Regions from separate parts of the Paracoccus alcaliphilus genome, predicted to be linked through region 2. Evidence: riboswitches for the same ligand, from Rfam matches in the RefSeq annotation. Region 2 holds a riboswitch; each other region holds the start of a gene.

Region 1 (10,346 bases), 1.4 Mb from region 2:
GCCGGTGTCACTGCCGGTCCGGGGCGCGGGTTTCGATGCGACAGCGTGCTGCCTGTCGCCCTTGCCCTGCGACGGGCGGGCGCCACGGTCGTGCTGCGCACCGCCATCCTTGCGCATGGTCAGCCCGATGCGTTTGCGTGGCACATCGACCTCGGTCACGCGGACGCGGACGACATCACCGACCTTCACGACCTCGTTCGGGTCCTTGATGAAGCGGTCGGCCAGTTGGCTGATATGGACCAGCCCATCCTGATGCACGCCGATATCGACGAAGGCACCGAAGGCCGCCACATTCGTCACCGTGCCTTCCAGCGACATGCCCGGGCGCAGGTCCTTGATATCCTCGATCCCGTCGGCAAAGCTGGCGGTGACAAAGCCGGGGCGCGGGTCGCGGCCGGGTTTTTCCAGTTCCGCCAGAATGTCGCGCACGGTGGGCAGGCCGAAACTGTCATCCACGAACTGTTCCGCCCGCAGCCCCTTCAGCACCGTCCCGTCACCCATGATCGCGCGAATATCACGACCGCAGGCGGCGACGATTTTGCGGGCCACACCGTAAGCCTCGGGGTGAACCGAGGAGGCATCCAGCGGCTCCTTGCCGCCCTGGATACGCAGGAAGCCCGCACATTGCTCGAAGGCGCGGGGGCCAAGGCCGGTCACCTTCTTCAGCGCGGCCCGGGACGGAAAGGCGCCGTTCTCATCGCGCCATGCGACGATATTCTGCGCCAGCGACGGCCCCAGCCCGGCGACATGGGCCAGAAGCGGCGCGGATGCCATGTTCAGGTCCACGCCGACGGCGTTCACGGCATCCTCGACCACCGCCTCCAGCGTCTTGGCAAGCTGGCGCTGGTCCACATCATGCTGATATTGCCCGACCCCGATCGATTCGGGCGGCACCTTGACCAGTTCGGCCAGCGGATCCTGCAGGCGCCGCGCGATCGAGACCGCGCCACGCAAGCTGACATCCAGATCGGGGAATTCCTTCGCCGCCAGTTCGGATGCCGAATAGACCGAAGCCCCGGCCTCGCTGACGACCACCTTCGTCGGCTGTTTGACGCCTTTGGGCAGGCGTTTCAGCACCTCGGCCACCAGCCGCTCGGTTTCCCGGCTGGCGGTGCCGTTGCCGATGGCGATCAGGTCGGCACCATGTTTCGCGATCAGCGCCAGCAGCGTGGCCTCGGCCCCGCGCAGGTCGTTCTTGGGCTGGAAGGGATAGATCGTCGCCGTGTCCAGCAGCTTGCCGGTGGCATCGACGACCGCGATCTTGCAGCCGGTGCGGATGCCGGGATCGACGCCGATGGTCACGCGCGGCCCCGCAGGCGCGGCCAGCAGCAGATCCTTGAGGTTGCGGCCAAAGACGCGGATCGCCTCGTCATGGGCGCGTTTGCGCAGCTCGGTCATCAGGTCGATATACATGGTGTTCGACAGCCGAACCCGCCATGTCCAGCCCGCCACCTGCCGCAGCCACTGATCGCCGGGCCGGTCGCCAAGCGTGCCGATGGCGCGGATCACGATACCCTCGGCTCGCTGCGCCCCGGTCTCGGGGTCGGGCGAGATGTCGATGGTCAGGATTTCCTCTTTCGCCGCCCGCAGGATCGCCAGCGCACGATGCGAGGGGATATCGGCCCATTTCTCGCGATGGTCGAAATAGTCGCTGAACTTGGCGCCGGCCTCCTCTTTCCCGGCAATCACCTTGGCGGCGATGAAGGCGTCGCGGCGCATGAAATCGCGCAGACTCCCCAGCAGAGAGGCGTTTTCCGACAGCTCCTCGACCAGAATGTCGCGCGCGCCGTCCAGCGCGGATTTCACATCCGGCACGGCGTCGGTGATGTAACCGGCGGCCAAGGCAGCCGGATCGGCGGCGCGGTCGTCCTGAATGGCGCGCAGCAGCGGCTCCAGCCCGTTTTCGCGGGCAATCATTGCCTTGGTGCGGCGCTTGGGCTTGAACGGCAGATAGATGTCTTCGAGCGCGGCCTTGGTTTCGGCCCCGGCAATGGCGCGGGCCAGATCGTCGGTCAGCTTGCCCTGCTCCTTGACAGAGTTCAGGATCGCCGCCCGCCGCGCCTCCATCTCGCGCAGATAGGCCAGCCGGTCGGACAGGTTGCGCAACTGCGTATCGTCCAACCCGCCGGTGACCTCTTTGCGGTAACGCGCGACGAAGGGCACGGTCGCGCCGCCATCCAACAATTCCGCCGCCGCCCGGACCTGAGCGGGCGCGGCGCTGATTTCAGTCGCGATGATGCGGGCGATACGGTCGGCGGTGGCGTCGGCAAGGGCCAAGGCGATCTCCTCAGGCTGTGGGAAGATCGTTCTAGCGCCAAGCCACCGTCGCGCCAAGTGCCCTCATCCGGTGGCGATCAGCGCCAGATCGCTGACGCCCCGCGCCTGCAACGCCCGCCCCGCGCGCCATGCCCTCAGCCCGCTGCGGCAGGCCAGAACCACGCGCTGCCCGGCGGGCGGCTGCCAGTCGCCGATGGCCCGGGGCGCGATCCGCATGGCGCGAGAGGTGACGGGCTGCGGCGCCTCGTCCGTGCCGCGCAACTCGATCACGCAATCGGCGTCCATCAGCTGCCCGCGCCCGATAAAGCGCAGCTGTGACTGGGCCTCGGGTTCCGCCGCGCCGTCGAAACGAAAGCCGGAACAGCGCCAGTTCGCCAGATCCAGATTGACAATCTGCCCCAGCGGCGAGGGCGTCAGCCCCAGCAGCACCGACAGCGCCATCTGCGCCTGCATCGCCCCCAGCATCGCCACGACCGGCCCCATCACCCCCGCCGTGGCGCAGCTGGCCGCCGTCTCGGGCAGGTCAGGAAAGACCGCCCGCAGCCCCGGCGCATGGCCGCAGAACCCGCCGGCATAGCCCTGCCGCCCCAGCACCGAGGCCGAGATCAGCGGCACCCCGCGCGGACCGCAGGCATCCGACAGCATATAGCTGACGGCGAAACTGTCGGCGGCGTCGATAACCAGATCCACGCCCGCCAGCAGCGGTGGCAGATTGTCGGGGTCCAGATGCAGCGCCAGGGCGTCAACGCGAATTTCGGGGTTCAGCCCCCGCGCCGCCTCTGCCGCGCATCCGGCCTTGGGGCGACCCAGATCGCCCATACGGAACAGGGTCTGGCGGTGCAGGTTGCTTTCCTCGACCAGATCGTCATCGACAATGGCGATCCGGCCCACCCCGGCCCCGGCCAGCGCCGGGATCAGGCTTGCGCCCAGACCGCCCGCGCCGACGATCAGCACATGCGCGGCCCCCAGCCTTGCCTGACCCGCGCTGCCGATCTGCGGCAGGATCATCTGGCGGTCATAGCGTGACATGACGTATCCCCTTGCGCTGGCCTTCGGTGGCGGCGATCCATTCGCGGGTGCGGGCCTCGGGGTCGGGCGCCATCTGGATATCGGTCACCACGGCGGCGCTGTCGGCGCCTGCGGTAAAGACGCCGGGCAGCCGCGCGGGCGTCAGCCCGCCGATGGCGACCAGCGGCACATCGCCCACCCTGCGCCGCCATTCCGTAACGCGATCAAGACCTTGCGGCCCCCATTTCATCTTTTTCAGCAAGGTCGGCCAGACCGGCCCCAGCGCGACATATTCCGGGTCAAGCGACAGGGCGCGGTCAAGTTCGGCCCCGTCATGGGTGGACAGGCCAAAGCGGATACCCGCCCGGCGCAGGGCGTCGAAATCGGCGCTGTCCATGTCCTCTTGCCCCAGATGGACGAAATCGACGCCCATATCCAGCGCCAGTTGCCAGTAATCGTTCAGCACCAGCGTCGTGCCATGCGCCCGGCAGACGGCCTGCGACCGGGCGATCTGGTCGCGCAGCACGTCCTGCGGCTGATCCTTCACCCGCAGTTGCACCAGCCGCACACCCAGCGGCACCAGACGCTCCAGCAGCCCGGCATCGCCGCAGATCAGATAGAAGGGATCCAGCCTCATGCCAGCACCGCCATGCCGAAGATCGGGGTCGAGGCCACCGCCATGTCGCGGCGCGGCATCAGCCCGGCCTCATGCGCCATGCGACCGGCCCCGACCGCCTGCCCGAAGGCGCGGGCCATCGCAACCGGATCGGCCGCCTGCGCCACCGCCGTATTCAGCAGCACCGCGTCAAAGCCCATCTCCATCGCCCGCGCGGCCTGCGACGGCGCGCCGATACCCGCGTCGATCACCAGCGGGATATCCGGGAAATGCGCCCGCATCGAGCGCAGCGCATCATGGTGGCGCAGCCCCTGCCCCGAACCGATAGGCGCGCCCCAGGGCATCAGGACGCGGCAACCGGCCTCGACCAGTTTTTCGCCAAGGATCAGATCCTCGGTCGTATAGGGAAAGACCTCGAAGCCGTCGGCGCACAGCACGCGGGCGGCCTCGACCAGCGCGAAGGGGTCGGGTTGCAGCGTGTCGGCATGGCCGATCACCTCCAGCTTGATCCAATCCGTCCCAAAGACCTCGCGCGCCATGCGGGCGGTGGTGATCGCCTCGGACGCGGAATGACACCCCGCCGTATTGGGCAGCACGCGACAGCCGGATGCGGCGATCAGGTCGCGAAAGCCCGCGCCGCCCACCCCTTCGCGGCGCAGCGAGACGGTGACGATCTGCGCGCCCGACGCCGCGATAGCATCGGCCAGCACCGCGGGCGAGGGATATTGCGCCGTCCCCAGCATCAACCGCGATTCCGGCTGGAAACCGTAAAACATCGCTCAGCCCCCCTGCATCGGTGACAGCACCTCGATCCGCGCGCCGTCGCGCAGGGACGTATCGCCCCGCCGGTCGCGCGGCACGAAATCGCCGTCCAGCGCGGTGGCGACAGTGGCGGCGGGCAGCCCGCGTTCCTCGATCAGCGCGGCCAGCGTTTCGGCGCGGGTCGTGATGACTTCGCCATTCAGTTCAACCTGCATCTTTCACCTCTTGCGGCAAACGCCCGGCCAGCGTTTCGGCCAGCGCGGGCGCCATCAGAAAACCATGCCTATACATGCCGTTGACATGTATTCTTCCAGCAATTTCGCGGATCACGGGGATATTGTCGGGGAATGCCGGGCGCAGGCCCGCGCCGGTCTGCACCAGGCGCGCCTCGGCAAAGCCGGGATGCAGCGCATAGGCCGCCGACAGCAGTTCCATCACCGCCCGCGCGGTGATCGGGCCGGGATCGTCGCTTTCGATCTGCGTCGCCCCCACCATATAGCGCCCATCCCCGCGCGGCACGACATAGCAGGGAAAGCGCGGATGCAGCAGCCGCACGGTGCGGGTCAGCATCACGTCGGGCGCGTCCAGCATCAACATCTCGCCCCGCACACCACGCAGGTCGGGCAGATGGTCGCGCGCGGCCAGCCCCCGGCAGTCAATCACCTGCCCGCGCGGATCGCCCTGCCGGATCGCCACGCCCCGCGCCGCCAGAGCGTCGCGCAAACCCGCCATCGCGGCGCGGGGGTCCAGATGCGCCTCGGCCTCGAAGAACAGCCCACGCGCGAAACGACCCGCCAGATCGGGCTCCAACGCGCCGGGATCGGCCGGGCGGTGGCCCGAGGTGCGGGCGGCGAAACGGTCCAGTTCCGCCGCGTCGCGGGCCGGGGCCACGACCAATGTGCCGCGCCTTGTGACCGGCACCCGCGCCGCCCACCAATCGACCGCGCCCTGCCCGGCAAGGACCACATCGGGCGGGGCGGTCTCGCCCTCGCAGCCCGGCGCCAGCATCCCCCCGGCCCAATATGAGGCCGGGACGCCATCATCCGCGATCAGCTCCACAGGCAGGCCGCGCTCGGCCAGAGCGGTGGCCACGCAAAGCCCGGCCACCCCCCCGCCCAGAACCGAAAACATCAGTCCTGCCCTGCCGCATCGGCGGGCATGTAGAGGTCACCGCCTTCGCGATATTTCTGCGCCATGTCCTCCATGCCCTGCTGCGCGCGCGCTTCGGCCCGGATGTCGTGGCTGATCTTCATCGAGCAGAATTTCGGCCCGCACATCGAACAGAAATGCGCCAGCTTATGCGCCTCCTTGGGCAGGGTCTGGTCGTGGAAGCTGCGCGCGGTGTCGGGATCCAGCGAGATGTTGAACTGATCCTCCCACCGGAACTCGAACCGGGCGCGCGACAGGGCGTCGTCGCGCAGCTTGGCCGCCGGGTGGCCCTTGGCGAGATCGGCGGCATGGGCGGCGATCTTGTAGGTGATGACGCCCACCTTCACATCATCGCGGTCGGGCAGGCCAAGATGTTCCTTGGGCGTGACATAGCACAGCATCGCCGTGCCGAACCAACCGATCATGGCGGCCCCGATGGCGCTGGTGATATGGTCATAGCCCGGCGCGATATCGGTGGTCAGGGGCCCCAGAGTATAGAAGGGCGCCTCGCCGCAAGTCTCTAGCTGCTTGTCCATGTTCTCCTTGATCTTGTGCATCGGCACATGGCCGGGGCCTTCGATCATCACCTGACAATCCTTTTCCCACGCGATCTGGGTCAGCTCTCCCAGCGTCTCAAGCTCGGCGAATTGCGCGGCGTCATTGGCGTCAGCGATGGATCCCGGGCGCAAGCCGTCGCCAAGACTGAAGCTGACATCATAGGCGCGCATGATGTCGCAGATCTCGTCGAAATGCTCATAGAGGAAGCTTTCGCGGTGGTGATGCAGGCACCATTTCGCCATGATCGAGCCGCCACGGCTGACGATCCCCGTTACCCTTTCGGCGGTCAGCGGGATGAAGGGCAGCCGCACACCGGCATGGATGGTAAAGTAATCGACGCCCTGTTCGGCCTGTTCGATCAGCGTGTCGCGGAAGATTTCCCAGGTCAGATCCTCGGCAATGCCTCCGACCTTTTCCAGCGCCTGATAGATCGGCACGGTACCGATGGGCACGGGGCTGTTGCGGATGATCCAGTCGCGGATATTGTGGATATTGCGCCCGGTGGACAGGTCCATGACCGTATCGGCGCCCCAGCGGATGGCCCAAACCAGCTTTTCGACTTCCTCCTCCATGCTGGAGGTGACGGCCGAGTTGCCGATATTGGCGTTGATCTTCACAAGGAAGTTGCGGCCGATGATCATCGGCTCGACCTCGGGGTGGTTGATATTGGCGGGGATGATTGCGCGGCCCGAGGCAATTTCCTGACGCACGAATTCGGGCGTGACATGATCGGGGATCGCGGCGCCCCAGTCATTGCCGTCGCGGATCAGCTGTTCCCTGGCCGCGCGCCTGCCCAGATTTTCGCGGATGGCGACGAATTCCATTTCCGGCGTGATGATCCCGGCGCGGGCATAGGCCATCTGCGTCACCGCCTTGCCCTCCGTCGCGCGCAGCGGCTGATACTGGCGCGGAAAGGCCGGGGTCAGCCGTTCGCCGGTGACAAAGCCGTTATCCTCGGGCTGGACCTGTCGCCCGTCATAGCGTTCGACATCCCCCGCCACCGTCCAGCCTTCGCGCGGACGCGGCAGGCCCCGGGCAATGTCGATCACCGCCTCGGGATCGGTATAGGGGCCAGAGGCGTCATAAACCGTGACCGGCGGCTCCATCGCGCTGGGATGCAGCTCGATCTCGCGCATCGGCACGCGCAGGCCGGGATGGATCTGGCCGGGGTGCCACACCTTGCGCGAGGCCGGCAGCGGGCCGGTGGTGATCGTCGGGATCGGGTTGTGCTTGTTCATGGCGTCCTCTCAAGCGTTTACTCGAAAAGACCCAAGTGATGGTTCGGGCAAGAAGGGACCGACTGCGACCCCGATGCGGCCGCCACGGCCCAAAGAACGACGCTGCGCCCTTCGGTCTTCCTACGCCAGTATCAACTGGGTCAGGTTCAAAGGGTCGCCTCACCGTGACGCGCGAACGCCACCAATCAGCCTCTCAGTCCCTTGGGCGGGACTCCCCTGACGGCCATCAGGGGACCAGAGCGCGGCTGCGTTGTCAATCCGGCAGTTGCGCCATCTGTGCGCCGGGTGCCTCGCCCGTTGGCAGATCGGGCGGGGCGGACAGGGTTTCCCGCATGATTTCCGCGACATGGCGCAGTTGCGATCCCAGCGGGTTGGTCTTGCGCCAGACCATGCCGATGCGGCGCGAGGGGCGCGGCTGGCGCAGGCGCGCGACCGATACGGCGGCGGATCGCGTCTCGATCGGGATCGCCATCTGCGGAATCAGTGTGACGCCGATTCCCGCCCCCACCATCTGCACCAGCGTGGAAAGCGAGCTGCCCTCCATCAGATCGCGCGGCGCGGCGTTCGAGATATTGCAGAAGGACAGCGCCTGATCGCGGAAGCAATGCCCCTCTTCCAGCAGCAGCAGCCGCATTTCCCGCAGCATGTCGGCGCAGGGGACGGGCTTGGCGGCATCCGCCAGCGGGCGCACCAGCACGAATTCCTCGTCGAACAGCGCAAATTCGGTCAGCGTGGATTCCGAGACCGGCAGCGCCACGATGGCGGTGTCCAGATGCCCGTCGATCAGATCGGCGATCAGCCGCTGGGTCACGGCCTCTCTCGGGCGCAGGTCCAGCCCCGGATATTGCCCGCCCAGACCCTTGATGATGCGCGGCAGCAGATAGGGAGCCACCGTCGGGATCACCCCGATTCGCAGCCGCCCGATCAGCGGGCTGTTCGAGGCCCGCGCCAGATCGCCCAGTTCATCGACCGAGCGCAGGATATCGCGGGCCCGGTCGGCGAAAGCCTCGCCCAGACTGGTCAGCCGGATCTGCCTTGTGCCGCGTTCGATCAGCGGCACACCCAGAATATCCTCTAGCTCTTTCATTTGCAGCGACAGCGCGGGCTGAGAGATGGAGCAATCCTCGGCCGCGCGACCGAAATGCAGGTTCCGTGCCAGCGCACCGAAATAACGGAGGTGTTTCAAGGACAGTCTCTTCATTAATCCTACATATCGCACAGATCAGAAAATGCAAATTTATCTTATGATATTTACCTGCTATCACTATCGCCAAGGAGGAAGGCCAGCGCGGCAAATCATGCTCGGACGGCCTTTCCCGTTCCTGACACGCAGCCAAGAAGGAGAGCGACATGGATGGAAACGATACCCCCACCGGCAAGTGCCCGGTGATGCATGGCGGCATGACCGCCATGGACAAATCGGTCATGGACTGGTGGCCGAACGCGCTGAATCTGGACATCCTGCATCAGCATGACAGCAAGACGAACCCGCTTGGCCCCGATTTCGATTACCATGAAGAGCTGAAAAAGCTGGACGTCGAGGCGCTGAAGGCCGATCTGCGCGCGCTGATGACCGAAAGCCAGGACTGGTGGCCTGCGGATTACGGCAGCTATGTCGGCATGTTCGCGCGCGTGGCGTGGCACAATGCCGGGACCTATCGCACCAGCGACGGACGCGGCGGCGGCAATTCCGGCAACCAGCGTTTCGCGCCGCTGAACAGCTGGCCCGACAACGTCAACACCGACAAGGGCCGTCGCCTGCTGTGGCCGATCAAGAAGAAATACGGCAACAGGATTTCCTGGGCCGACCTGATCGCGCTGTCGGGCAATATCGCCTATGAGGTCGCAGGGCTGAAAACCTTCGGCTTTGCCTTCGGGCGCGAGGATATCTGGCACCCCGAGAAAGACACCTATTGGGGTGACGAAAAGGAATGGCTTGCCCCCAGCGACGAGCGTTATGACAATGTCGGCGATGCCTCGACGCTGTCGAACCCGCTGGCCGCCGTGCAGATGGGGCTGATCTATGTCAACCCCGAGGGCGTGAACGGGCGCTCCGATCCGCAGGCCACCGCCAACCAGATGCGCGAGACCTTCGCGCGCATGGGCATGAACGACGAGGAAACCGTCGCGCTGACCGCTGGCGGCCATACCATCGGCAAGACCCACGGCAACGGCAATGCCGGCGATCTCAGCGCCGATCCCGAATCGGCGGGGCCGGAATTCCAGGGCCTTGGCTGGCTGAACACCAAGGGTCGCGGCGTCGGCCGCAATACCGTGGTGTCGGGTCTGGAAGGCGCATGGACGACCAATCCGACGGTCTGGGATGACGGTTTCTTCAAGATGCTGTTCGACCATGAATGGACCCTGACGCGCAGCCCGGCGGGCGCCTCGCAATGGGAACCCATCACCATCGCCGAGACGGACAAGCCGGTCGATGTCGAGGACCCCTCGATCCGGGTCATGCCGATGATGACCGATGCCGACATGGCGCTGAAGGTCGATCCGGTCTATCGCGAGATCTCGCTGCGCTTCAAGGACGATTTCGCGGCGTTCAGCGATGCCTTCGCCCGCGGCTGGTTCAAGCTGATCCACCGCGACATGGGGCCGAAGGCACGCTATCTGGGTCCGGACGTTCCGGCCGAGGACCTGATCTGGCAGGACCCGATCCCCGCGGGCCGCAGTGACTATGATGTCGAGGCGGTCAAGGCCAGAATTGCCGCCAGCGGGCTGTCGAGCAG
Region 2 (10,346 bases):
CAGAATCACGCAGGCCGCCATGGCCTCGGCCACAGGCACCGCGCGAATCCCCACGCAGGGGTCGTGGCGGCCCTTGGTGATCAGCTCGATCTCCTGCCCCTGCTGGTTGATCGTGCGGCGCGGCGTGGTGATCGAACTGGTCGGCTTGACTGAAAACCGCACTGCGATGTCCTGACCCGTGCTGATCCCGCCAAGGATGCCGCCGGCATGATTCGACAGGAATCGCGGCCCGTCATTACCCATGCGGATCTCATCGGCGTTGTCGGTGCCGGTCAGGGCGGCGGCCCCCATGCCCTCGCCGATCTCGACGCCTTTGACGGCGTTGATCGACATCATCGCGGCGGCCAGATCGGTGTCCAGCTTCGCATAGACCGGCGCGCCAAGACCGGGCGGGCAGCCCTGAATCAGCACCTCGATGGCCGCGCCGACGCTGTTCTGATCCTTGCGGATCGCGTCCAGATAATCGGACCATTCCTGCACCGCCGTCGCGTCGGGCAGAAAGAACGGGTTGTCGGGAATGGCGCTGGCGTCAAAGCGCGCGCGCTCCAGATGCAGCGCGCCCATCTGCACCATATATCCGGTTACCGCCAGATCGGGCAGCAGATGACGCAGCACGGCCTGCGCCACGCCCCCCGCCGCGACCCGCGCCGCCGTTTCCCGCGCGCTGGAGCGTCCGCCGCCGCGATAATCCCGGATCCCGTATTTCAGGTGATAGGCGATATCGGCATGGCCGGGGCGGAAACTGGTGGCGATATCGCCGTAATCCCTGGACCGCTGATCGGTGTTCTCGATCATCAGCTGGATCGGCGTGCCGGTGGTGCGGCCCTCGAAGATGCCCGACAGGATGCGCACCTGATCGGCTTCGCGCCTTTGCGTGGTGTGCTTGGAGGTGCCGGGGCGGCGCAGGTCGAGGAATTGCTGGATATAACCCTCGTCCAGCGCCACGCCCGGCGGGGTGCCATCGACAGTGACGCCAAGCGCGGGGCCATGGCTTTCGCCCCATGTGGTGAACCGGAATTCGCGGCCGAAAGTGTTATAGCTCATGCCTTCTCTCCGGTCAGGGCTTTCAATTCATAGATCAGATCCAGCGCCTCGCGCGGGGTCATGGCATCGGGATGCACATCTTTCATCCGCGCGTCCAGAGGGCTGTCCACGGCCCGGACCGGCGCCGGGGCCGGGGCGGCGGCGCGGAACAGCGGCAGATCGTCGATCAGCGCGGCGGGCCGGGCGGCACCCTCACGCTCGCCCGATTCCAGCGCGTCCAGCACCTCGCGCGCGCGGTCCACAACGCTGCCGGGCAACCCCGCCAGCCGCGCCACCTGCACGCCATAGGACCGATCCGCCGCGCCCTTGCGCACCTCGTGCAGAAAGATCACCTCGCCTTCCCATTCGCGCACGGTGACGGTGGCGTTTTCCACCCCATCCAGACGCGCGGTCAGGGCGGTCATTTCGTGGTAATGGGTGGCGAACAGGGCGCGGCAGCGGTTGATTTCGTGCAGATGCTCCATCACCGCCCAGGCGATGGACAGCCCGTCCCATGTCGCGGTGCCGCGCCCGATCTCGTCCAGAATCACCAGCGCGCGGTCGTCGGCCTGATTGAGGATCGCGGCGGTTTCCACCATCTCGACCATGAAGGTGGACCGGCCCCGCGCCAGATCATCGGCGGCGCCCACGCGGCTGAACAACTGGCTGACCATGCCGATATGGGCCGACCGCGCGGGCACGAAGGCCCCCGCCTGCGCCAGCACCGCGATCAGCGCGTTCTGGCGCAGAAAGGTCGATTTCCCGGCCATGTTCGGCCCGGTCAGCAGCCAGATCGCCGGAGTCTCGCCCGCCGTCAGATCGCAGTCATTGGCCACGAAGGCCTGCGCCTTGCGCCGCAGCGCGCGTTCCACAACCGGATGCCGCCCGCCTGTGATCGCAAAAGCGCGGCTGTCATCGACGCGGGGCCGGGTCCAGCCCTCGCCCGTGGCGATATCGGCAAAGGCACTGGCAAGGTCGATCTCGGCCAGCGCCCGCGCCGCCTGCCCGATCTGCGCGGACTGGTCCAGAATGGCCGCGCGGAGGCGGTCGAAAATGCCGCGCTCGATCTCCAGCGCGCGGTCGCGGGCGTTGAGGATGCGGGTTTCCAGCTCGGACAGTTCAACCGTTGTGAAACGGATCTGGTTGGCGGTGGTCTGGCGGTGAATGAAGGTCTCGGACAAGGGCGGGGCCATCATCCGCTCGGCATGGGTGGTGGTCGTTTCGATGAAATAGCCCAGCACGTTGTTATGCTTGATTTTCAGGCTTTGCACCCCGGCCAGCGCGGCATAATCGGCCTGCATCCCGGCAATGACGCCGCGCCCTTCGTCGCGCAGCCGCCGGGTCTGGTCCAGATCCGCATCGTAATCAGAGGCCACGAAACCGCCATCGCGGGCCAGCAGGGGCGGCTCGGCCACCAGCGCGTCGTCCAGCAGACGGGTCAGCGCGTCATGGCCGACAAGATCGCGCGCCGCGTCCCGCAGCACGGGGGCGGCGTCGTCAGGCAGCCGCGCAGCAATCGCCGCGCCTTGCGTCAGCCCGGCGCGGATTGCGGCCAGATCGCGCGGCCCGCCGCGTTCCAGCGCCAGCCGCGACAGCGCCCGGTCCATATCCGGCACGCGGGCCAACGCATCGCGCAGATCGGCCGACAGGCGCGGATCATCGACCAGCATCGCCACCGCATCGTGGCGCGCATGGATCAGCGCCAGATCGCGGCTTGGCGCGCTGATGCGACGCTCCAGCAGCCGCGCGCCCGGGGCCGTCACCGTCCGGTCGATGGCCGCCAACAGCGAGCCATCGCGCCCCCCCGACAGCGCCTGCGTCAGTTCCAGATTGCGCCGTGTGGCCGCGTCGATCTGCATCGCGCCGCCTGCGCGTTCGCGGCCGGGCGGACGCAGCAACGGCAATTTGCCCTTCTGCGTCATGTCCAGATAATCGACGATGGCCCCCATCGCCGACAGTTCCGCGCGGGTAAAGCTGCCGAAACCGTCCAGCGTTTCCACGCCATAAAGCGCACATAACCGCCGCGCCCCCGCCCCACTGTCAAAGGCACCGGCATGAAGATCGGTCAGCGCCGCGCCTGCATCCGCCGCCAGATCGTCCAGACCCGAGCCATCGACGGCCAGCAACTCGCGCGGCGCCAGGCGCGCCAGTTCCGGGGCCAGCCGCACCTGCGGGCAGTCCATCACCTGAAAGGCGCCGGTCGAGATATCCACCCATGCCAGCGCGCCCTCGTCGCGCACCTGCGAAAACGCCGCCAGATAATTGTGCCGCCGCGCCTCCAGCAGCGATTCCTCGGTCAGGGTGCCGGGCGTGACCAGCCGCACCACGTCGCGCGCCACGACCGATTTACTGCCGCGCTTCTTCGCCTCGGCCGGGTCTTCCATCTGCTCGGCGATGGCGACGCGGAAGCCCTTGCGGATCAGCGTCAGCAGATAGGATTCGGCGGCATGGACCGGCACCCCGCACATCGGGATCGGCTGGCCCTGATGGGTGCCGCGTTTCGTCAGCGCGATATCCAGCGCCGCCGCCGCCGCCACCGCGTCGTCAAAGAACATCTCGTAGAAATCGCCCATGCGATAGAACAGCAGCGCGCCGGGATTGGCATCCCGGATTGCCAGATACTGCGCCATCATCGGGGTGGGCTGATCGCTCATGTCGGTCCTTCGGCTGTGGTCTGGCGTGTTTCTAGCCGCTTGCACCGGACTGTGAAACCACTACATTCATTCCTGACCTCGGGGTGCCCTGTTTCGGGCTGAGACGCATGACGCGGACCCGTCGAACCTGATCCGGCTGACCCCGGCGGAGGGAAGGTGGCCTTGGTCCTTTCTTTCGAAAACCTGAATGAAAGTGAGGCCGCGATGAAGAAATACCTGTTACTGGCCCTTCTGGCCGCCACCCCCGCCGCCGCACAGGATCGTCCGGTGCTGACCGTCTATGCCGGTGATTACGTCGCCAGCGAATGGGGTCCCGGCCCGAAGATCAAGGAAGGGTTCGAGGCCTTCTGCGAATGCGAATTGCGCTTTGTGACCGGCGACATCCTGCCCCGCATCCTGATGGAGGGCGAGGGAACCAAGGCCGATATCGTCTTCGGCCTGACCCCCGACCTGACCGCCCGCGCCCGCGAATCCGGCCTGTTCGCGCCGCATGGGCAGGACACATCCGACATGTCGCTGCCCGTCGAATGGAGCGACGAGATCTTCCTGCCCTATAACTGGAGCGAGACCGCCTTCATCTATGACGAGACCCGGCTGGAAAACCCGCCCGCCAGCTTCGCCGAATTGCTGGACGCGCCCGACGACCTGAAGATCGTCATTCAGGACCCCCGCGCCTCGATTTCCGGGCTGGCGCTGCTGTTGTGGGTCAAGGGGGTTTACGGCGACGACACGCCCGACGCATGGGCAAAGCTGGCGCCGAAGATCCTGACGGTGACGCGCGGCTGGTCGGAATCCTATGGCATGTTCACGGAAGGAGAGGCGGATATGGTCCTGTCCTATACCACCTCGCCCGCCTATCACATCGCCGAAGAGGACGACCTGACCAAGAAGGCCGCCATTTTCCCCGAAGGTCATTACTTCCTGACCGAACTGGCCGCGCAGATCGCCACGACCGATCAGCCGGAACTGGCGCAGGCCTTCATGGACTGGGTGCTGACGCCGGATTTCCAGTCCACCGTCCCGCTGGCCAACTGGTCGCTGCCCGCGAGACTGCCCGAGGCTGACTGGCCGCAGGTGCTGCGCGATCTGCCGCGCGCCGAGACGACCCTGCTTTACACCGAGGACGAGGCCGAGGCGCTGCGTCAGCCGGCGCTGGACGAATGGCTGCGGGCGTTCTCGCGATAACGCGCCCGCAGCCGGGCGCATGGGTCGCGGCCGCGCTGGCGGCGCTGATCCTCGGCACGCTGGCGGCGGTGGCATGGCAGGCGCGCGGGCTGTCGGCGCTGGGGCCGTGGGACTGGCGGGCGGTCTGGTTCACCATCTGGCAGGCGACGGTATCCGCCAGCCTGTCGGCGGTGCTGGCGATCCCGGTGGCGCGGGCTTTGGCCCGGCGGCGCTTTCGCGGGCGGATGGCGCTGGTGACGCTGCTGGGCGCGCCATTCATCCTGCCGGTGATCGTGGCGGTGATGGGGCTGATCTCGGTCTTTGGCCGCAACGGCGTGCTGAACGAGGGGCTGCGCGGGTTCGGGCTGCCCGAGGTCAGCATCTATGGCTGGCAGGGGGTGATCCTTGCGCATGTGTTCTTCAACCTGCCGCTGTCGGTGCGGCTGATCCTGCAAGGCTGGCAGGCGATCCCGGCGGAACGGTTCCGGCTGGCCGAAAGCCTGGGCTTCGGCCCCCGCGACATTGCCCGGCATCTGGAACGCCCGATGCTGCGTTCGGTGCTGCCCGGTGTCTGGCTGGCGGTGTTTCTGGTCTGCCTGACCAGTTTCGCCGTCGCGCTGGCTTTGGGAGGCGGGCCGCGCGCCACCACGGTCGAGCTGGCGATCTATCAGGCGTTCCGCTTTGACTTCGATCTGGGCCGGGCGGCGATGCTGGGGCTGGTGCAGATCGCGCTTTGCGTGGCGGCGATGGTGCTGGCGCGACGGATCGCGATCCCGGCGGCCTTCGGCGCGGGGCTGGACGCCCCCCACCGGCTGCGCGGGCCGGGCGGCTGGCGGAGGGGGGCCGATACGCTGGCCATCGCGCTGGCCACCGGGTTCCTGCTGTGGCCGATCCTTGCCGTCACCCTGCGCGGCCTGCCCCGCATCCCCGCCCTGCCGCCCGAGGTCTGGGACGCCGCCGCGCGGTCGGTGGTGATGGCGCTGATCTCGGCCCTGCTGGCGGTGGTGCTGTCGCTGGCTCTGGCGCTGACGCTGGCGCGCCATCCCGCCCGCTGGATCGAGGCGGCGGGGATGTTGCCGCTGGTCGCCTCGCCGCTGGTGCTGGGAACGGGGCTGTTCATCCTGCTGCGCGGCACGATATCGCCACAGGCGCTGGCCCTGCCGCTGACGGTGGCGATCAATGCGATCATGGCGCTGCCCTTCGGGTTGCGCGCGCTGATCCCGGCGGCCCGGGAACTGCATAGCGATTACGGCAGGCTGGCCGATTCTCTGGACCTGCGCGGGCTGGGGCGGCTGCGGCTGCTGGTGCTGCCCCGGCTGGCGCGTCCGCTTGGCTTTGCCGCCGGGCTGGCAGCGGCGCTGGCGATGGGCGATCTGGGCGTAATCACGCTGTTCGCCACCGATCAGCCGACCCTGCCGCTGAAGATGTATCAGTTGATGAACTCCTATCGCATGGCCGATGCCTCGGCCTGCGCGGTGCTGCTGATGGCGATCAGTTTCGCGCTGTTCTGGCTGTTCGACCGCGGAGGCCGCCTTGCTTGAGCTGAAAAACCTGTCCGTCACCCTGGGCAATTTCCACCTGCACGCCGATCTGTCGATAGATGCGGGCAGCCGGGTGGCCATCATCGGGGCCTCGGGCTCGGGCAAATCGACGCTGCTGTCGCTGATCGCGGGCTTTCTGGCGCCCGACCGGGGGCAGGTGCGGTGGCAGGGGCAGGACATCACCGCCGCCCTGCCGGGTCAGCGCCCGGTCTCGGTGCTGTTTCAGGACCAGAACCTGTTTCCGCATCTGACGGCGGCGCAGAATGTCGGGCTGGGACTGCGCCCCGATCTGCGCCTGAATCACGGGCAACGGACGCGCGTGTCGCAGGTTCTGGCCGAGGTCGGGCTGGAGGGGATGGAGGATCGCAAGCCCGCCAGCCTGTCGGGCGGTCAGCAAAGCCGAGTCGCGCTGGCGCGGGTGCTGCTGCGGGCGCGGCCGATCCTGCTGCTGGACGAACCCTTCGCCGCGCTGGGTCCGGCGCTGAAATCCGAGATGCTGGACCTGCTGGCCCGGATCGCGGGCGAAACCGATGCCACCGTGCTGATGGTCAGCCACGATCCCGCCGATGCGCGCCGCTTTGCGCCCCTGACCATCGTGATCGAGGATGGCCGCGCCCATCCGCCGCAGCCGACCGGCCCGCTGCTGGACAATCCGCCGCCCGGTCTGCGCGCCTATCTGGGCTGAGCGCAAGAAACACGGCCAAAAGACCCCCGTGCCACCTTGCGCGCCAGCCGCGCATGGCTATAACCCCGGACGATTTACCTGCCGCCAGCCCCCAAGGACCGTATCATGCCCAAAAGAACCGATATCAAATCGATCCTGATCATCGGCGCGGGGCCCATCGTCATCGGGCAGGCGTGCGAATTCGACTATTCCGGCGCTCAGGCCTGCAAGGCGCTGCGCGAAGAGGGGTATCGGGTCATCCTCGTGAACTCGAACCCGGCGACGATCATGACCGACCCGGAAATGGCCGACGCCACCTATATCGAGCCGATCACCCCCGAAATCGTCGAAAAGATCATCGCCAAGGAACGTCCCGACGCGCTGCTGCCGACGATGGGCGGGCAGACCGGGCTGAACACCGCGCTGGCGCTGGCCGACAATGGCGCGCTGGCCCGTTACGGGGTCGAGCTGATCGGCGCGCAACGCGCCGCCATCGAGATGGCCGAGGACCGCAAGCTGTTCCGCGAGGCGATGGACAGGATCGGGCTGGAAAACCCCAAGGCCACGATCATCGCCGCGCCCAAGGCCGCAAGCGGCAAATACGACATTTCCGCAGGCGTCGCGCAGGCGATGGAGGCACTGGAAGAGATCGGCCTGCCCGCCATCATCCGCCCCGCCTTCACCCTTGGCGGCACCGGCGGCGGCGTCGCCTATAACCGCGACGATTACGAACGTATCGTGCGCTCGGGCCTCGATGCCTCGCCCATGGCGCAGGTGCTGATCGACGAATCGCTGCTGGGCTGGAAAGAGTTCGAGATGGAGGTCGTGCGGGATCGCAACGACAATGCCATCATCGTCTGCGCCATCGAGAATATCGACCCGATGGGCGTCCATACCGGCGATTCGATCACCGTCGCCCCGGCGTTGACCCTGACCGACCGCGAATATCAGATGATGCGCAACGGCTCTATCGCCGTGCTGCGCGAAATCGGCGTGGAAACCGGCGGCTCGAACGTGCAATGGGCGGTGAACCCTGCCGATGGCCGCATGGTCGTGATCGAGATGAACCCGCGCGTCAGCCGCTCTTCCGCGCTGGCCTCGAAGGCGACCGGCTTCCCGATTGCCAAGATCGCCGCGAAACTGGCCGTCGGCTATACGCTGGACGAGCTGGACAACGACATCACCCGCGTGACACCCGCCAGTTTCGAGCCGTCCATCGACTATGTCGTCACCAAGATCCCGCGCTTTGCCTTCGAGAAATTCCCCGGATCGAAGCCCGAACTGACCACCGCGATGAAATCGGTGGGCGAAGTGATGGCAATCGGCCGCAGCTTCCACGAATCGCTGCAAAAGGCGCTGACTTCGATGGAAAACGGCCTGACCGGGCTGGATGAGATAGCCATCGAGGGCGCCGCCGAACAGGGCAGGCCCGCCATCGTCGCGGCACTGTCGCGCGCCACGCCCGACCGGCTGCGCGTGATCGCGCAGGCCATGCGCCTTGGGCTGAGCGACGACGAAATCCAGCGCATCACCCATTTCGACCCGTGGTTCCTTGCCCGCCTGCGCGAGATCGTCGAGGTCGAGGCCCGCATCCGCGATCAGGGCCTGCCGAGTGACCCCGAAGGGCTGCGCGCGCTGAAGATGATGGGCTTTACCGATGCCCGCCTTGCGATCCTGACCAATGGCAGTGAATCCGATATCCGCCGCGCGCGCCGCGCGCTGGACATCAAGCCCGTCTTCAAGCGCATCGACACCTGTGCCGCCGAATTCGAGGCCCAGACCCCCTATATGTATTCCACCTATGAGGCCCCGGCGATGGGCGATGTGGAATGCGAATCACGCCCCACGGATGCCAAGAAGGTCGTCATCCTTGGCGGCGGCCCGAACCGGATCGGTCAGGGGATCGAGTTCGACTATTGCTGCTGTCACGCCTGTTTCGCACTGACCGACGCGGGCTATGAGACCATCATGGTCAACTGCAACCCGGAAACGGTTTCGACCGATTACGACACCAGCGACCGGCTGTATTTCGAGCCTCTGACGCTGGAACATGTGCTGGAGATCCTGCGGGTCGAGCAGGAAAACGGCACCCTGCACGGCGTCATCGTGCAATTCGGCGGCCAGACGCCGCTGAAACTGGCCAATGCGCTGGAGGAAGAGGGCATCCCGATTCTGGGCACCACCCCCGACGCCATCGACCTGGCCGAGGACCGCGAGCGGTTCCAGCAGCTTCTGCACGATCTGGAGCTGAAGCAACCGATCAACGGCATCGCCCATTCCGACGCGCAGGCCATTGAAATCGCCGAACGCATCGGCTTTCCGCTGGTGATCCGCCCGTCCTATGTCCTGGGCGGCCGCGCGATGGAGATCGTGCGCGACATGGACCATCTGAAACGCTATATCACCGAGGCGGTCAGCGTTTCCGGCAAGAACCCGGTGCTGCTGGACAGCTATCTGTCGGGCGCCATCGAGGTCGATGTGGACGCGCTGTCGGATGGCGAGAACGTCCATGTCGCGGGCATCATGGAACATATCGAGGAAGCGGGCGTCCATTCCGGCGATTCCGCCTGCTCGCTGCCGCCGCATACGCTGGACGCCGCCACCATCGAGGAACTGAAGCGCCAGACGGTCGAGATGGCCCGCGCGCTGAAGGTGGTCGGGCTGATGAACGTGCAATTCGCGCTGAAAGGCGAGGATATCTATGTGCTGGAGGTGAACCCGCGCGCATCCCGCACTGTGCCCTTCGTCGCCAAGGCCACCGACAGCGCGATTGCGTCCATCGCCGCGCGGCTGATGGCAGGCGAGCCGATGTCGAACTTTCCCACACGCGACCCCTATCCCGCCGATGCCGGCCCCGAGGATGACCTGCCCTTTGCCGATCCGCTGACGCTGGCCGATCCGATCACGCCGTGGTTCTCGGTCAAGGAGGCCGTGCTGCCCTTCGCCCGCTTCCCCGGCGTCGATACGCTGCTTGGCCCGGAAATGCGCTCGACCGGCGAGGTGATGGGCTGGGACCGCAACTTTGCCCGCGCCTTCCTCAAGGCGCAACTGGGCGCCGGAACGCATCTGCCGACCGAGGGGCGGATTTTCGTCTCGATCAAGGATGCCGACAAGACCGAGGGCATGGCCGATGCCGCGCGCGACCTGACCGAAATGGGCTTCACCCTTCTTGCCACCAGCGGCACCGCCGATTTCCTGTCGGCTGCCGGGGTTCAGACGGAACGGGTCAACAAGGTCTATGAGGGCCGCCCGAACATCGTGGACCAGTTGAAGAATGGCAATATCGCCATGGTGCTGAAC
Region 3 (10,346 bases), 1.2 Mb from region 2:
CACCTGCGCGGGCGACCCAGCACGGGCGATGGCAGGCTGCGGCAGGCGGTGCTGGATGCCCTGCCCTGGCCGCCGACCGCTGCCCAGACCCGCGCGGTTCAGGAAATCGCCGCGGATATGGGCAGCGACCGGCGCATGAACCGGCTGTTGCAGGGCGATGTCGGCTCGGGCAAGACGCTGGTTGCGATGCTGGCGGCGCTGGTTGCGGTCGAATCCGGCGGTCAGGCGGTGCTGATGGCCCCGACCGAGATCCTTGCCCGCCAGCATGCCCGCGGGCTGGAGGCGATGGCGCGGGCGGCGGGCATCCGGCTGGCCGCGCTGACCGGGCGCGACAAGGGCGAACTGCGCGCGCAGCTGTTGCAGGATCTGGCGGAAGGGCGCATCGACATCCTGGTCGGCACACATGCAGTTTTCCAGAAAGACGTGCATTTCCATGACCTTCGCCTTGCCATCATCGACGAACAGCATCGTTTCGGCGTGGCACAGCGGTTGGAACTGTCGGGCAAGGGCCATGTGCCCCCCGACATGCTGATCATGACCGCGACGCCGATTCCGCGCTCGCTGGCGCTGACGCAATATGGCGATCTGGATCTGTCGGTGCTGGATGAAAAGCCGCCCGGACGCCAGCCGATCACCACCGTGATGATCAGCGATCAGCGACTGGCCGAGGTGACGGCGCGGCTGCACCGGGTGCTGGATCAGGGTGCGCGGGCCTATTGGGTCTGCCCGCTGGTCGAAGAGAGCGAAGTCACCGACCTGACCGCCGCCGAGGCGCGGTTTCAGGCCCTGCGCGCCGAGTTTGGCGAGGGCGTGCGACTGATCCACGGTCAGATGCCCGCCGATCAGCGCGACGCGGCGATGGCCGATTTCGCCAGCGGTCGGGCGCAGTTGCTGGTCGCGACGACGGTGATCGAGGTCGGCGTGGACGTGCCCGAGGCCACGATCATGGTGATCGAGCGCGCCGAAAGCTTCGGGCTGGCGCAGCTGCATCAGCTGCGGGGCCGGGTCGGACGGGGCAAGGGCGCCTCGACCTGCCTGCTGCTTTATCACCCGCCGCTGGGTGAAACCGGGGCACGTCGGCTGACCACGCTGCGCGATACCGAGGACGGCTTCCGCATTGCCGAGGTCGATCTGGAGATGCGCGGCGCGGGTGACGTGATCGGCACCGCGCAATCCGGTCTGCCGCGTTTCCGCATCGGCGATCTGGAACATCAGCCCGGGCTGATGGCCGTCGCCCGGCAGGACGCGCGCAACCTGCTGGATCGCGACCCGGCGCTGGAATCGCCGCGCGGCCGCGCGATCCGGCTGCTGATGTGGCTGATGAGTCAGGACGAATCGATCCGGCTGATCTCGGTCGGCTGAACGAAGGCTTGCATAACCGCGCGCAATCGGCTTCCCTGCGGATCGTGACAGGGGCGTCCGGGTTCGACCGGGCTGAGAAGCACCCTTCGAACCTGAACCAGATCATGCTGGCGGAGGGAGTCGCGTTCAGCCCGTCAACGGGTCGTCCGCCCTTCCCCACGCCTGCGGGAAGGAGAGACCATGCCCCGGCAGACCGTGCCGAATATCCTGTCCATCGCGGGGTCTGACCCCTCGGGCGGGGCCGGAATTCAAGCGGATATCAAGGCGATTTCAGCCAATGGCGGTTATGCGATGGCGGCGATCACGGCGCTGACGGTGCAGAATACGCAAGGTGTCCGCGGGGTGCAGATCGTCGCGCCGGATTTCATCGCCGCCCAGATTGCCGCGATCCGCGACGATATCCGCATCGATGCGGTCAAGATCGGGATGCTGGGCGATGCCGCCGTGACCGCCGCCGTGGCCGGGGCGCTGGCGGGTCTGGACTGCCCCATCGTTCTTGACCCGGTGATGGTCGCCAAGGGCGGCGACCGGCTGCTGAGCGCGCAGGCCGTCGATGCGCTGCGCGACGAGTTGTTGCCGATGGCGCGGATCATCACCCCGAACCTGCCCGAAGCCGCCGATCTGCTGGGCTGCGACGAGGCCACCGACCGCGACCGGATGGAGGCGCAGGGCCATGATCTGCTGGCGCTGGGGCCGCGCGCGGTACTGCTGAAAGGCGGGCATCTGCCGGGCGATCAATGCCCTGATCTGCTGGTCTGGCAAGGCGGCAGCCATTGGCTGGACGCCCCGCGTCATGCCACCGTGAACAGCCACGGGACCGGATGCAGCCTGTCCTCGGCGCTGGCCACGCAACTGGCGCTGGGGCATGATCCGCTGCGCGCCTGCAAGGCCGCCAAACATTATGTGTTGCAGGCGCTGAAGGCCGGGGACGCGCTGGATGCGGGCAAGGGCCACGGTCCGACCGACCATTTCTGGATGCTGCGCGACAGCCCTCAGCCGATCTGCGTCAGGTGAACCACCCGGTCCATGCGGGCGGCCAGATCGTGGTTATGGGTCGCCAGCAGGGCGGCCAGCCCGGTTTCCCGGACCAATGACATCAGCAGATCGAACACCCGCTCGGCGGTCTCGGGGTCCAGATTGCCGGTCGGCTCGTCCGCCAGCAGCAACGCCGGTTCATTGGCCAGCGCCCGGCAGAAGGCCACCCGCTGCTGTTCGCCGCCCGACAGCTCGGCCGGCCGGTGCGCCGCGCGATGGCCAAGGCCCACGCGATCCAGCAGATCGCTGGCCCGCGCCGCCGCCGCCTGCGCCGGAACCCCGTTGGCCAGTTGCGGCAGCACGATATTCTCATGCGCCGAAAACTCCGGCAGCAGATGGTGGAACTGATAGACGAAGCCCAGATCCGAGCGCCGCGCCTCGGTCCGTGCCTGATCCGACAGGCCGGTCATGTCGCGCCCGCCAAGGATCACCCTGCCCGAGGTCGGCTGATCCAGCAGCCCCGCGATATGCAGCAGCGTCGATTTGCCCGCCCCCGACGGCGCGACCAGCGCCACGACTTCGCCGCGCGCGACGCTCAGGTCCAGACCGCGCAGCACCTCGACCGGGGCGGGACCGCCCAGACCATAGGTCTTGGCGACGCCATCCAACCGCAGAACCTCACTCATAGCGCAGCGCCTCCACCGGGTTCATGCGCGCGGCGCGGCGCGCGGGGAAAATGGTCACGATGAAGGACAACGACAGCGACAGCGCCACCGCGCGGAAGATGTCCCATGCCCGCAGATCGGCAGGCAGGCGATAGATGCCGCGCACCTCGGGCTGCCACGCCCCGCCATTGGTCAGCGCATTCAGCCCCGCCATGATATTGTCCACGTTCAGCGCCAGTGCCACGCCAAGGATCACCCCGGCGATGGTGCCGATGACGCCGGTGAATGCGCCGCACAGAAAGAAGACGCGCAGGATCGCGCCCTCGGTCAGGCCCATCGTGCGCAGGATGCCGATATCGCGGCCCTTGTTCTTGACCAGCATGATCAGCCCCGAGGTGATGTTCATCGATGCAATCAGCACCAGCACCGACAGGATGACGAACATCACGTCATCCTCCATGTCCAGCGCCGCCAGATAAGAGCCCGAGGCATCGCGCCAGTTCCAGACCTGCGCCCCCTGCCCCGCCGCTGACAGCAGCGGCCCGGTCCAGTCATGGACCCGCTCGGGGTCGTCCACGAACACTTCGATCTCGTCGGCGACGCCTTCGCGGTTGAAATAGCTTTGCGCCTCGGCCATCGGCATATAGATGCGGGAACGATCGACCTCGTAACGCCCGGCGCTGAAGATATAGGTCACCTCATAGGCCTTCATCCGCAGCGACTTGCCCACCGGCGTATTCGGCCCGTCGGGCGATACCAGCCGCACCATGTCGCCAAGGCCAAGGTTCAGTTCCCGCGCGATCCCCGATCCGATGGCCACGCCCCGGTCGAACTCGCCAAGGTCGCCGGCCGAGGTTTCGGGATCCACGATGCGCGGCATGGCTTTCAGCGAATCCAGCGTGACGCCAAAGACCTCGGCCCCGATCGAGCGGTCGTTGGCGGTGGCCATCACCTGCCCCTTGACCAGCGGCGCGGTGCGGGTGACGCCCGGGATCTGCGCCAGCACCGTGGCCATCGCGTCGTAATCCTGGATCTTGCCCGGCACGACATAGACATCGCCGGTCAGCTCGTTCTCGATCCGCTGCGGCGCCATATAGACGGTGCTGTGGGCATTCGCGCCAAGGATAGTGTCGATGAACTCGGCCCGGAAGCCGGACCTGACCGCCAGCGTCGCGATCAGCGCCATCACGCCCAGGGCGATGCCGATCAGGCTGATCCAAGTCATCACGCTGACCCCGCCCTCGCTGCGGCGGGCGCGCAGATAGCGCCATGCGATCATGAATTCGTATCGCGAAAACGGTCTGGGGCTGGCCATTCAAATTCCCTGAACAAAAACGGGCAGAAAGTGACGGCGGGACGCGGAAAGATCAAGACGACAATGGTGTGATCGGTGGTGTGATCGGCCGCTGCGTCGCGATGTCGTATCGGCAATCGCATGATTGCGATAGGCGCCGCGCTCTGCCAGAAGGGCGGCATGGCAAAATCCGTCACCGCCTTCACCTGCACCGCCTGCGGCGCCGCCCACAAGAAATGGGCCGGGCGCTGCGATTCCTGTGGCGAATGGAACACCATCGCCGAAGAGGCGCCGCTGTCGCAGGGGCCGGGACGCGGCCTTGGCGCCGCCAAGGGTCGCGCGGTGCCGCTGTCGGGCCTTTCCAGCCACGAGCCGCCCCCGCCCCGCCAGCAATCAGGCATGGCGGAACTGGACCGGGTGCTGGGCGGCGGGCTGGTGCCGGGTTCCGCGGTGCTGGTCGGCGGCGATCCCGGTATCGGCAAATCGACGCTGCTGTTGCAGGCGGCGGCAGCCTTCGCGCGGGCCGGGCTGAACGCCATCTATATCAGCGGCGAAGAGGCCAGCGCGCAGGTCCGCATGCGTGCGGGGCGGCTGGATCTGACCGACGCGCCGGTGCGGCTGGGGTCGGAAACCAACCTGCGCGACATCCTGACCACGCTGGACAACGAACGACCCGATCTGGCGATCATCGATTCCGTGCAGACGCTGTGGTCCGATCAGGTCGAGGCCGCGCCGGGATCGGTCGGGCAGGTCCGGGCCTCGGCCCACGAACTTGTGACTTTCGCCAAAAGACGCGGCGTTGCCGTCATCCTGGTCGGCCATGTCACCAAGGACGGCCAGATCGCCGGGCCGCGCGTGGTGGAACACATGGTCGATACGGTTCTGTATTTCGAAGGCGAACGCGGTCATCAGTTCCGCATCCTGCGCAGCGTCAAGAACCGCTTTGGCCCCGCGGATGAAATCGGCGTGTTCGAGATGACAGGCGCGGGTCTGGCCGAAGTCGCCAACCCATCGGCGCTGTTTCTGTCCGAACGCGGCCAGCCCAGCCCCGGCAGCGCGGTTTTCGCAGGCATAGAAGGCACAAGGCCGGTGCTGACCGAGGTACAGGCGCTGGTCGCGCCCTCGACGCTGGCCAGCCCGCGCCGCACCGTGGTCGGGCTGGATTCGGGCCGCGTCTCGACCATCCTTGCAGTGCTGGAGGCCCGTTGCGGCATCCCGTTCGCCGGGCTGGACGTGTTCCTGAACGTGGCGGGCGGCATGAAGGTCAGCGAACCCGCCGCCGATCTGGCCATCGCGGGCGCGCTTTTGTCGGCACGAGAGGACGCGGCGCTGCCCGCCGAGGCGGTTCTCTTTGGCGAAATCAGCCTGTCGGGCGCGCTGCGTCCGGTCGCTCAGGCGGAAAACAGGTTGAAAGAAGCCCGAAAACTTGGTTTTTCACAGGCGATTTTACCCGAGGCCCAGAAGGCCGAGGGGCTGGACGGCATGATGCCAACGCGCATCGCGGACCTGACGGCATTTGTGGGCGATATCTTCGGCGCCGGCTGAAGCGCCTGAAACGAAACATTAACCGGCGCAGGGGCACGGGCATTATGGACGGATTCACGGTTATCGACGCGGTGGTGGCGGGGGTCATCATCCTATCGGCGATTCTGGCCTGGTCGCGGGGCTTTGTCCGCGAATCGCTGGCGATTCTGGGCTGGATCGGGGCCGCCATCCTGGCCTTCATCTTCGCAGGCGCCATGCGGCCGCTGATTGCGCAGATCCCGGTGCTGGACCGTTTTCTGGGCGACAGTTGCGAATTGGCCATGATCGCGGGCTTTGCAGTGGTCTTTGCGCTGGCGCTGGTGGTGTTCTCGATCATCACGCCGCTGTTTTCCTCGGTCGTGCAGCGTTCGGCGCTTGGCGGGATCGATCAGGGCATCGGTTTCCTGTTCGGCGTGGCGCGCGGCATCCTGCTGGTGGCCATCGCCTTCATCGTCTATGACCGGGTGATGACCAGCCAGCAGGTGGCGATGGTGGAAAATTCGCGCTCGGCCCAGATCTTCGAACGGATGCGCGGCCAGATGGACGAACAGATCCCGGACGACGCGCCGGGCTGGATCGTCAGCCGCTACGAGCAGATGGTGCGCAGCTGCACCGAAGCCGGAACCCCCGTCGATGCGGGTCAGGCGCCTGCGAATCCGGCCCCGGCACCCGCCGCGAACTGAGGCCGGAACCGGCAGATCCTGCCCTGATGCGGGGTTCATGTCGCTTTCGTGACGAAAAAGCGCTCCGGCAGGTCCGCCGGGGCGTGACTTTGCTGCCGCAAGCCACTACATAGCGGGCGACAGCTTAACGCCATTCAGGATGCTGAGATGCAACCCTTCCTGGCCCATCCGTTCGATTCGGATCGTCTGCATGAAGAATGCGGAGTTTTCGGAGCGATCGGAGTCGCCGATGCTTCAAGTTTCGTCGCCCTTGGCCTGCACGCATTGCAACATCGCGGGCAAGAGGCTGGCGGTATCGTCACCCATCATCCCGAACAGGGATTCAACAGCGCCCACCGTTTCGGCTATGTGCGCGACAATTTCACCAAGGCCGATGTGATGGCGACGCTGCCGGGGTCGCTGGCCATCGGGCATGTGCGCTATTCGACGGCGGGCACCAAGGCCAATACCGCCATCCGCGACGTGCAGCCCTTTTTCGGCGAATTCGCCATGGGTGGCTGCGCCATCGCCCATAACGGCAATATCACCAACGCGGCTGCCCTGCGGCGCGAACTGATCGAGCGCGGCTCGATCTTCCAGTCCTCGTCGGACAGCGAATGCATAATCCACCTGATGGCGCGCTCGATCCAGCGCAACATCCCCGAGCGGATGAAGGACGCGCTGCGCCGGGTCGAGGGGGCGTTTTCCGTCATCGCCATGACCCGCACCAAGCTGATCGGCGTGCGCGACCCGCTTGGCGTGCGCCCGCTGGTGCTGGGCAGTCTGGGCGAAGAGGGCTTTGTGCTGTCCTCGGAAACCTGCGCGCTGGACATCATCGGCGCCCGCTTCGTGCGTGAGATCGAGCCGGGCGAGATGGTGGTGATCTCGAAGGGGCATATCGAAAGCTCGCGCCCGTTCGGGCCTTCGACGGGGCGGTTCTGCATCTTCGAACATGTCTATTTCTCGCGCCCCGATTCGATCATCGGCGGGCGCTCGGTCTATGAAACCCGCCGCCAGATCGGCGTGGAACTGGCCCGCGAAGCCCCGGTCGAGGCCGATCTGGTCTGCCCGGTGCCCGACAGCGGCACCCCGGCGGCCATCGGCTATGCGCATGAAAGCGGCATTCCCTATGGCATGGGCATCATCCGCAACCAGTATATGGGCCGCACCTTCATCGAGCCGACCGAGCAGATCCGCAATATGGGCGTGCGGCTGAAGCTGAACGTGAACCGGGCGCTGGTCGCGGGCAAGCGGGTCGTGCTGGTGGATGATTCCGTGGTGCGCGGCACAACCAGCCGCAAGATCAAGGACATGATTCTTGATGCGGGCGCCGCCGAGGTGCATTTCCGCATTGCCAGCCCCCCCACCGCATGGCCGTGTTTCTATGGCGTCGACACGCCGGACCGCGACAAGCTGCTGGCCGCGCAGATGTCCGAAGAGCAGATGCGCGACTGGATCGGCGTCGATTCGCTGGCCTTCGTGTCACTGGACGGGCTGTATCGCGCGGTGGGTGAGGCAAAAGGGCGCGATGCGAAATGTCCGCGCTATTGCGATGCCTGTTTCTCGGGTGATTATCCGGTCGCGCCCTTCGATCAGCTGGAGCGTGGGTTCCAGATGAAGCCGGGATCGGAAACGGCGATGAAACAGGCCGCCGAATAGGCTGCATCCCGCCAGCGCCGGGGGCGCTTCGCCCCCCGGACCCCCCGAGGATATTTCGACACCAAAGATGCGTGTGGCGCGTTATCGTCAGGTCGTGATCGGTTCGAGCTGATCGTACCAGGCGGCGTGCTGTCCCCAGACGGCGCGGGCCAGAAGTGCCGGTTTGTGGCGCAGGCGGGCCAGTTCCTGTCGGATGACCCAGCAGAAGCGATCGACCACGCATTCGGGGTCGTTGAGTGTGATGGCGGCACCGGTCGGCAAGGTGGCGCGGAAGATGATCTCGACCTGATGAAAGCCGCCGGCCGGGTCATGGAATTCGTTGATCAGGATGATGGCGCCGACCCGGATGGCGAGGCCGGTTTCCTCATACAGCTCGCGAATCAGGTTTTCGGGCAGCGACTGGCCCGGCTCGACCCCGCCGCCGGGCAGGCACCACAGGTCGGATGTCCGGCCCGGCCATGCGTTGACCATCAGCAGCCGGTCGTCATGCAGGATCGCAGCGCGGACAGCCAGCCGGGGGCGTGCGGGATTCATCCCGCGATCCGGTTGACATGCCCCATCTTGCGGCCCGGCCGTGCCTCGCCCTTGCCATAGAGATGGATCTGCGCCCCGGCTGTCGTCAGCAGTTCGGGAACGCGGGCCATGTCGTCGCCGATCAGGTTCTCCATCACCACATCGGCATGGCGGCGGCCGTCGCCAAGCGGCAGGCCCGCCACGGCGCGGATATGCTGTTCGAACTGATCGACCACGCAACCGGCCTGGGTCCAGTGGCCGGAATTATGCACGCGAGGCGCGATCTCGTTCACGATCAGGCCCTGTGGCGTCACGAACAGCTCGACCCCCATCACGCCCACATATTCCAGCGCATTGGCGATCCGGGCGGCGATCAGCACCGCATCCGTCGTCACCTTGCCGGGCAGGCCGCAGGGAACGGTCGTCGTCCGCAGGATGCCGCCTTCGTGGTGGTTCAGCCCCGGATCGAAGGCCGCGACCTGCCCATCGGCACCGCGGGCGATGATGACGCTGATTTCCGCGCTGAAATCGACGAAGCCTTCCAGCACCGAAGGCGCACCGGTCCATTCCGCGGAACCGGCATCGGTGATGCGGATCTGGCCCTTACCGTCATAGCCCATGCGCCGGGTCTTGAGGATCGAAGGCGCGCCGATACGGGCGATGGCTGCGGGCAGGTCGGTCTGCGACTGCACATCGGCGAAGGGCGCGGTGGCAAGGCCGATGCCGTTGAGGAAGGTCTTTTCGGTCAGCCGGTCCTGCGACACCGCCAGCGCGCGGCGGTTCGGCCGGATCGGGCGGATCGATTCCAGCAGGTCCAGGGCGGAGGTCGGCACGTTCTCGAATTCATAGGTGATGACATCGACCGATTGGGCGAAGGCGCGCAGGGCGGATTCGTCCTCATAGGGGGCACTGGTCAGGGCATGGGCCACGTCGCCCGCCGGGGCCGCGCCCGGCTCATAGATATGGCAGCGCAGGCCAAGGCGGCTGGCCGCGACCGACAGCATCCGGCCCAACTGGCCGCCGCCGAGGATGCCGATGGTCCGGGTGTCACTCATCGCGCGGCTCCTCGGGGATGGATGCCGACAGGGCCTGACGCCATTGCTCCAGCCGTTCGGCCAGCGCGGGATCGCCAAGGGCAAGGATACCTGCGGCCATCAGCCCGGCATTGGCCGCCCCGGCCGCGCCGATCGCCATGGTCGCCACCGGATAGCCCTTTGGCATCTGCAGGATGGAATAGAGCGAATCGACCCCTGACAGCGCCCGGGTCTGCACCGGCACGCCGATCACCGGCAGGCGGGTCTTGGAGGCCATCATGCCCGGCAGATGCGCCGCGCCCCCTGCCCCGGCGATAATCACCTTCAGCCCGCGTCCGACAGCGGTTCTGCCGTAATCCCACAACCGGTCGGGGGTGCGATGGGCGCTGACGATCCGGGCCTCATAGCCGATGGCCAGTTCATCCAGAATGGCGGCTGCCTCTCGCATGGTCGGCCAGTCGGACTGGCTGCCCATGATGATTCCCACCGGCTTGTCCATCTATGGCTCCCCTTGAATGGCCGCGTTCATCTGGCGCAGGCAATAACGCGCAAGGCGGCTGGCCGCAATCGCGAGCGGTTCAGGCGATGATATCGGGGGTCAGTTCGTCTTCCAGCCGGGCGATCTGGTCCTTCAGCGCCAGCTTCTGCTTTTTCAGCC

Evidence for each region. Region 2 has a riboswitch for thiamine pyrophosphate ahead of JHW40_RS05535 (thiamine ABC transporter substrate-binding protein). Riboswitches for the same ligand answer to the same signal wherever they lie in the genome.
Region 1: it holds a riboswitch for thiamine pyrophosphate, as region 2 does, so the genes downstream of both, thiC (phosphomethylpyrimidine synthase ThiC) here and JHW40_RS05535 (thiamine ABC transporter substrate-binding protein) in region 2, are expected to answer to the same signal.
Region 3: it holds a riboswitch for thiamine pyrophosphate, as region 2 does, so the genes downstream of both, thiD (bifunctional hydroxymethylpyrimidine kinase/phosphomethylpyrimidine kinase) here and JHW40_RS05535 (thiamine ABC transporter substrate-binding protein) in region 2, are expected to answer to the same signal.

Annotation. Positions count from the first base shown of each region.
Region 1 is NZ_CP067124.1:3,231,697-3,242,042, forward strand. Features, by position in the region: gene JHW40_RS16745 (Tex family protein) at 1-2,277, opposite strand, end outside; gene JHW40_RS16750 (HesA/MoeB/ThiF family protein) at 2,341-3,306, opposite strand; gene JHW40_RS16755 (thiamine phosphate synthase) at 3,293-3,916, opposite strand; gene JHW40_RS16760 (thiazole synthase) at 3,919-4,677, opposite strand; gene thiS (sulfur carrier protein ThiS) at 4,681-4,878, opposite strand; gene JHW40_RS16770 (FAD-dependent oxidoreductase) at 4,868-5,794, opposite strand; gene thiC (phosphomethylpyrimidine synthase ThiC) at 5,794-7,608, opposite strand; TPP riboswitch at 7,709-7,836, opposite strand; gene JHW40_RS16780 (hydrogen peroxide-inducible genes activator) at 7,862-8,809, opposite strand; gene katG (catalase/peroxidase HPI) at 8,959-10,346, shown strand, end outside.
Region 2 is NZ_CP067124.1:1,071,735-1,082,080, reverse strand. Features, by position in the region: gene aroC (chorismate synthase) at 1-1,044, opposite strand, end outside; gene mutS (DNA mismatch repair protein MutS) at 1,041-3,677, opposite strand; TPP riboswitch at 3,747-3,848, shown strand; gene JHW40_RS05535 (thiamine ABC transporter substrate-binding protein) at 3,882-4,862, shown strand; gene JHW40_RS05530 (ABC transporter permease subunit) at 4,838-6,382, shown strand; gene thiQ (thiamine ABC transporter ATP-binding protein) at 6,375-7,067, shown strand; gene carB (carbamoyl-phosphate synthase large subunit) at 7,173-10,346, shown strand, end outside.
Region 3 is NZ_CP067124.1:2,281,841-2,292,186, reverse strand. Features, by position in the region: gene recG (ATP-dependent DNA helicase RecG) at 1-1,362, shown strand, start outside; TPP riboswitch at 1,402-1,498, shown strand; gene thiD (bifunctional hydroxymethylpyrimidine kinase/phosphomethylpyrimidine kinase) at 1,543-2,376, shown strand; gene JHW40_RS11750 (ABC transporter ATP-binding protein) at 2,355-3,023, opposite strand; gene JHW40_RS11745 (lipoprotein-releasing ABC transporter permease subunit) at 3,016-4,317, opposite strand; gene radA (DNA repair protein RadA) at 4,477-5,841, shown strand; gene JHW40_RS11735 (CvpA family protein) at 5,886-6,503, shown strand; gene purF (amidophosphoribosyltransferase) at 6,651-8,141, shown strand; gene JHW40_RS11725 (NUDIX domain-containing protein) at 8,229-8,675, opposite strand; gene JHW40_RS11720 (5-(carboxyamino)imidazole ribonucleotide synthase) at 8,672-9,709, opposite strand; gene purE (5-(carboxyamino)imidazole ribonucleotide mutase) at 9,702-10,187, opposite strand; gene JHW40_RS11710 (YdcH family protein) at 10,267-10,346, opposite strand, start outside.